DNA from 3 places in the Caproiciproducens sp. NJN-50 genome. Region 2 is predicted to be linked to each of the others. Evidence: riboswitches for the same ligand, from Rfam matches in the RefSeq annotation. Region 2 holds a riboswitch; each other region holds the start of a gene.

Evidence for each region. A riboswitch is a leader RNA that binds a small molecule or an ion and turns the genes downstream of it on or off. The one in region 2 is predicted to bind nickel and cobalt.
Region 1: it holds a riboswitch for nickel and cobalt, as region 2 does, so the genes downstream of both, EQM14_RS08825 (cation-translocating P-type ATPase) here and EQM14_RS12055 (cation-translocating P-type ATPase) in region 2, are expected to answer to the same signal.
Region 3: it holds a riboswitch for nickel and cobalt, as region 2 does, so the genes downstream of both, EQM14_RS03970 (cation-translocating P-type ATPase) here and EQM14_RS12055 (cation-translocating P-type ATPase) in region 2, are expected to answer to the same signal.

Annotation. Positions count from the first base shown of each region.
Region 1 is NZ_CP035283.1:1,843,789-1,846,057, reverse strand. Features, by position in the region: gene EQM14_RS08835 (helix-turn-helix domain-containing protein) at 1-137, shown strand, start outside; gene EQM14_RS08830 (DedA family protein) at 372-983, shown strand; NiCo riboswitch at 1,107-1,196, shown strand; gene EQM14_RS08825 (cation-translocating P-type ATPase) at 1,304-2,269, shown strand, end outside.
Region 2 is NZ_CP035283.1:2,496,057-2,498,325, reverse strand. Features, by position in the region: gene EQM14_RS12065 (metallophosphoesterase family protein) at 1-510, shown strand, start outside; partial or broken gene EQM14_RS16755 (cupin domain-containing protein) at 648-817, opposite strand; NiCo riboswitch at 1,023-1,116, shown strand; gene EQM14_RS12055 (cation-translocating P-type ATPase) at 1,225-2,269, shown strand, end outside.
Region 3 is NZ_CP035283.1:823,522-825,790, reverse strand. Features, by position in the region: partial or broken gene EQM14_RS03980 (permease) at 1-222, opposite strand, end outside; gene EQM14_RS03975 (ArsR/SmtB family transcription factor) at 311-625, opposite strand; NiCo riboswitch at 1,081-1,178, shown strand; gene EQM14_RS03970 (cation-translocating P-type ATPase) at 1,291-2,269, shown strand, end outside.

The sequences.
Region 1 (2,269 bases), 650 kb from region 2:
CCACTCTGCGCGTCAGCTATAAGCAGCAGCGGGAGATCGAAAAGCTGGAGTTCAAAATTTTCTGGAGCCTGCGAGAAGAATGCAAACTGGAAACAAATCAGAAGTCCGGAACTTTTCCTCAAAAGAAAAATCGATAATACGTTCGCCCGGGCCGCGCGGATATCCGCCCCGGTTCAGACCTCCATGCAGCGAGCTGCCGGCTTGTCCGGCAGATTCGCTGTTTTTCCATGTTTTCGCCGGGAATCCGAGGCAGGACACGTCCGTGAGCTGATTCGGGGCATCGACCGATTCGACATTCGCAAAAAGGCCGCTTTTCACTTGGGTGATAGCCATCGCCAAAAACTGCTATCTTGATTGAAAGGAAGTTCAAAATGCAGGAATGGGTCATCCATATTATGAACCAGTACGGATACGTGGGGATAGCACTGCTGATTGCAATCGAGAACCTGTTTCCTCCCATTCCTTCCGAGCTGATCCTGACTTTCGGCGGCTTCATGACCACTTACACCAGCATGAACATCTGGATTGTCACCTTGTCCGCCACCATCGGGTCGGTGGCTGGGGCAATCGTCCTTTACGGTGTCGGACGGCTGCTTCCGGCCGAGAAAATGGACAGGTTCATCGGGAAATGGGGACATGTCCTCGGGCTGAAAAAAGGGGATGTGGAACGGGCGGAAGGCTGGTTTAATCGGCGCGGTGCCTCCACCGTCTTTTTTTGCCGGTTTATTCCATTAGTCCGAAGCCTCATCTCCATCCCCGCGGGGATGGCGCGGATGCGCAGAGGCAGGTTCCTTTTGTACACCACCCTCGGCTCCGCAATTTGGAATGTGGTTCTGGTGGCGCTGGGTGCTTTTGCCGGAGCCGGCTGGGAACGCGTCAGCCAATCCATGAATCTCTATACCTACATTACTCTCGCCGTGATGGCGGTCGGCGGGGTTGGTTTTGTTGTTTGGATTTCTAAAAAAAGGAAAAAGAAAAAATAGGTTTTCTCTCAGGATCCGCCATAAAATTCATGATGGGAATCTTATCTTTTTGTTTTTAATCACTTGACGCGAGTAAATGAATATGATAGAATATCTTTCATCTCTTTGCGCTGCATTTGATCTACAGTACAAACTGAGCAGGCGATAAACCCGATATGGGTTTATGGGGCTGGGCCTCGCGGCAACAGGTTGATCAGAACCTGTGGGACAGTATGTTGTCTCACTGGTATTTTTGTACCCTTTTGAGACTGCAGCTGTATCTTTGCAATGCCATGGAGCTGTCGCATAAATGCTTAAGAAGCATTATGGAGGTAACTTTTATGACAGAACGAAAGAACACCACAAATCCAACCGGCCTGACGACGGCGGAAGCCGTGCAACGTCAAAAGCGATTCGGCAGGAACGAATTGATTCCGAAAAAGAAGAAGAATGTTCTTCAAGAGATTTTGAAAGCCTTGTCGGAACCTATGTTTTTGCTGCTCATCGTGACGGCGGTCATCTATTTTTTGCTGGGTGAGCCGCGCGACGGAGTTGTTATGCTGATCTTTGTATCGGGTATGATCAGTATCGATGTGATCCAGGGCTGGAAAACCGACAAGACCCTGAACGCCTTAAAGGATCTCGCGGCACCGCGCATTACGGTGCTGCGGGACGGAGCGGAGCAGCGGATCGACAGCGCTGATCTTGTCCCGGGAGATATCATGCTGATTGCCGAAGGCGACAAGATCCCGGCGGACGGGGAGATCCTTCAGGCAAACGATCTGTGCGTCGACGAGTCGTCCATGACGGGCGAAGCGGAAGGCGTTTGGAAGGTCGCGCTCGGGACCGCCGATACAGACGGCGGGCACTGGCGGTGCGACCACTGCTACGCGGGGACTCTTGTGACGCAGGGAAGCGCGCTGGTCCGCGTGGATCAAATCGGCAAAGCCACCGAGTTCGGGAAAATCGGTACAAATGTCGTCGGCGCGCCGGAAGCCCCGTCGCCGCTTCAGAGGCAGACCCGCGGGCTCGTGAAGCTTTGCGCGGTTATTGCGGCGGTCCTGTTTGTATTGGTAGGCTGCTTCACTTGGCTGAATATCCCGGACCACCAATTTACCGACAGGCTGATCGAAAGCATCCTTTCCGGCGTCACGCTCGCCATGGCCATGATCCCGGAAGAGTTCCCGGTTATTTTGACAGTCTTCCTTTCCATGGGCGCATGGCGGCTTGCAAAAAGGCATTCGCTTATGCGCAGGCTGGCTTCCGTAGAAACGCTCGGCGCCGTGTCGGTTCTTTGCGTTGATAAG
Region 2 (2,269 bases):
GAAGCTTACAGCGAAGACGAAAGCATAGACCACGGCTTTCAGACCAAGCAGGAAGCCGAACGGTTTGAAAACCTCATGACGAAATATAAGGTCGATATGGTCTATCTCTCCCATATCCACAGTTATTTTGATTACACCAGGAACGGAGTCAGATATCTCATCAGCGGAGGCGCCGGCGCGGAGCTGATGACGCAGAACAGCTATTACCATTATCTGATCGCCAAAGCCGGATCGGCGGATACGCTGACGTTGGTCCAACTGCCCTCTCTGCCGAATCTTATCCTGCAAAGGTATGCGGCGACGGTTTCTCTCTTCGTAAAGGCCATGTATCAGGAAAATCAGGCGGCGGCGGTCTTATTTATTGTGGGATTTGCATTGCTTGTACTCCTTTTGCTTACATTACTGTTCTTAAAATTGGAAAGTCGTCTTGCCGTTCTTTGGATCTTGGTGAAAGATACCGGCAGATACATGGCTAAAAGACAAAAAGAACTGCATGCAGGCAAGGGCTGAAAAAACGGGAACCTGTAATATGGATTGTTATCCGCCTCGCGGGAAACATCCCGCGAGGCGGATTTTTTGTAATACGTAGTTAAGAAAGCTCTGAACTTCGAATAAGGTCAAAATAATCACCGATTCTTACAACCCCTTTCTCCCGGTTCGATCCGAATAAACTGGTCAACGTTGCATTTCAAGCCCGATGTCATCGTTCATATTGATACTCATCAACGTTAGCTGAAGGTGGTTTCCTGTCCACAAGGCAGTGCGGAATGCATTGCTTTTCAATATTTACCACAATTGGTATGGGCCCGTAATCCTTTCATTCCTCAGGCACAGCTTTCTACTCCTTTCCCATTGCTTTGACTCATATTATAAATTGTCCTTTGAGAAAGCGCTTTAGAAGCGGAAAGAAATTATCATTAAGTTCGATGTTTAATCCTCGTTTTTTCACATCTGATTACACCTTGACAAACTATTCTCCATATAGTATCATTGAAGAATCTCTTTGCACTGCATTTTAATCTACAGTACAAACTGAGCAGGCGATGAACCGATAGGTTTGTGGGGCTGGGCCGGTGACGGCAACAGATTGACTCGTATCACATCTGTGGGACAGTTGTATGTTCCATGGATGTGTTTTTTTATACATATCTTGGAATAACTGGATTTATGGAGTGCCATAGAGCTATCTTATGAACGCCGTGAGGCGACACGGAGGTAACTGATATGACAAACCAAGAGCAAGCGCCGGTTTCGTATGGCCTTACCACTGAAAAGGCTCGGGAATTACAGGAAAGATTCGGCAAGAATGAGTTGACGCCGCAAAAAAGACAAAGCTTCTTCAGCAAGATACTTCACACCGCCAGCGAGCCTATGTTCCTTCTCCTGTTGATTGCAGCCGCGATCTACTTTTTCTTGGGAGAACCCCGCGATGGGGCAATTATGCTGATTTTTGTCGTTGGCATCATCGGCATCGATGTGATCCAGGAAAGGAAAACGGATAAAACGCTCGAGGCCCTGAAGGATCTCTCCGCGCCGCGTGTCCGGGTGATACGGGACGGCGAAGAAAAGACGATCAGCAGTGCCGATCTGGTTCCGGGCGACCTCATGCTGATCGCTGAGGGCGTCAAGATCCCGGCCGACGGAGAAGTCGTCCGGGCAAGCGATCTGTGCGTCGATGAATCCTCCCTGACCGGCGAAGCGGAGGGCGTCTGGAAAGTCGTTGCCGATTCTGCGGAGAAGCAGCCGGATACGTGGCGGCGCGACTATTGCTATGCAGGCACACTTGTCCTGCAAGGCAGCGCCCTGGTCCGGGTCGGGAAAATCGGCGCGGCGACCGAATACGGAAAGATCGGAACGAACGTGGCGAACGCGCCCGAGAACCCGACGCCGCTGCAGAAGCAGACCGGCAGATTGGTGCAGCTCTGCGCAGGCATCGCCGCCGTTCTGTTCGTGCTGGTCGGCTGCGCCACGTGGCTGAACATCCCCGACCATTCCTTCAGGGACCGGCTGATCGAGAGCATCCTCTCCGGCGTCACGCTGGCCATGGCAATGATCCCGGAGGAATTCCCGGTCATCCTCACCGTGTTCCTTTCCATGGGCGCCTGGCGGCTTGCCAAAAAGCAGTCGCTGGTACGAAAGCTCCCCGCGGTGGAAACGCTCGGCGCGGTTTCCGTCCTCTGCGTGGATAAGACCGGCACGATTACGATGAACAAAATGGCTGTCCGAGAAACCTGGGCAGTGGACGGCGACGAAAAGCATCTGGGCGAGA
Region 3 (2,269 bases), 1.6 Mb from region 2:
AGGAGGAAAATAGCTCTGAATATAGCTAATAATAAAAATTAGGAAGCATAAAAGAAGTACAATCTTTATAACGTCATAAATAAAAAATTGAATGCTCCCAATCCAGCGGTTGTTTAGGTCCAGTCCCAAGGCCGATAAACCGTTGCCGATGATACTATTCAACCACTTCATTCCAAGTATTTGGCCTTGAAAGAAATCCCAGATTGCTTTTAATAGCTGCACACCAATGAACCTCACTTTCAAAATAGGACAATCATATCAATAAATTTTGATGTATTGTGCCTGTTAAAAGCCATCCTTCAGATGGCTTTTATCTTTCGCAACAATTACCTTCTTCTCTAACCAAGTCCGGCGTTGTCAGTTTCTTTAATAGAGCACAGGCATTAGCACTGCCTTTTTCACTAATTTTGTAATGCGTCCATTTGCCTTCCTGCCGACTCTCCACAATGCCTGACTCAACCAGAATTTTCATGTGGTAGGAAAGCCCCGATTGTCCCAAGTCCAGCTGCTCCAACAAAACGCAGGCGCATTTTTCGCCGCCGCGCAGAAGCCCGAGTATCCTCAGACGTTTTTCATCGCAAAATGCTTTGAACACCTTTGCGTGTTCCTCATAAGCCGCTACCAATTCTTCACCTCATATCAAGAATATTCGATATATCATTATTATATGCGTCAAATCAAGCTTTGTCAATGTGTTTGAAAACATTTTCATTCGATGGTGAATTGCGAGCTTTACTTCTCTCGGGTAGGACAATCGTAAATAAGAAAGGCAGAGAAATCCGGAAAGGGTATTGCAAAAGAAACATCCATCTTGAGAAAAAATAACCTATGCCGTAGCACAGAAGAATTGCCATGAAACGGAATCAAAAGCACGCAATGCGCATTGGATTACACTCCTTGACACAGCCGGTTTACCGAGACGGTAAGACTATGCTTCAAATTTAAGGTCGGAAGTGAGATTGTAAAACAACAACCGTTATCATAACAAATTTTTATAAGCGCTTGACAAACATGCATCTCCAGCATATAATATACAGAATCTCTTTGCACTGCATTACATTCAGCATGAATGCGAGATCAACAGTACAAACTGAGCAGGCGATGCCCGCAAGGGTGTGGGGCCGGGTCGCCCAATGAGCGGCAACAGATTGCAATTTGAGCACATCTGTGGGACAGTAGTATGTTCCATAGGCGTGCTTTTTTATACCCCCAATGGAACACATGACCCCGAAATGGAGTGCCATAGAGCTATCAAACGATTGCCGAAAGGCTAAAACGGAGGTAACTTTTATGACAGACAAAAAGCAAAACATGGCTGGCTTAACTGCCACCGAAGCAAAACGATTGCAGGAGCAATATGGTAAAAACGAATTGACCACACAGAAGAAAGAGAGCTTTTTCAAAAAACTTCTGCATATTATCTGTGAACCAATGTTTTTACTGCTCATTGTCGCCGCAACCATTTATTTTATTCTGGGAGAGCCCAGAGATGGTGCAATTATGCTGGTTTTTGTGGTGGGCATAATCAGCATTGATGTAATTCAAGAATGGAAAACCGATAAAACCTTAAATGCCCTGAAAGATTTATCTGCCCCGCATATCACTGTTATTCGTAATGGAAAGGAGCGGACTATTGCTAGTGCCGACCTTGTGCCCGGTGACTTAATGATGATTTATGAGGGCGTCAAGATCCCGGCAGATGGAGTTGTAATAAAATGTAACGACCTGTGTGTCGATGAATCTTCGTTGACCGGCGAAGCGGAAGGTGTGTGGAAAATCAACACTGAGAGTGCAGAGTCAACAAGCGACTATTGGCGGCGTGATTATTGTTATGCCGGCACGCTGGTTACACAGGGCACAGCAACGGTACTGGTAGATAAAATTGGCAACACCACTGAGTATGGAAAAATCGGAGTCAATGTTGCATCCGCACCGGAGGAACCCACACCCCTACAAAAGCAAACCGGAAGTCTTGTTAAACTATGCGCAGGAATTGCTGCAGTCTTGTTTGCCCTTGTGGGAATATTCACATGGCTGAATATTCCTGACCACAGCTTTGGCGACAGGCTGATTGAGAGCATTTTGTCGGGCATAACCCTTGCCATGGCAATGATTCCAGAAGAGTTTCCTGTCATCCTCACGGTATTTTTATCAATGGGAGCTTGGCGGCTTGCCAAAAAGCAGTCACTGGTGCGCAAGCTGCCTTCAGTGGAAACGCTTGGCGCCGTATCTGTGCTATGCGTAGATAAAACAGGTACCATCACGATGA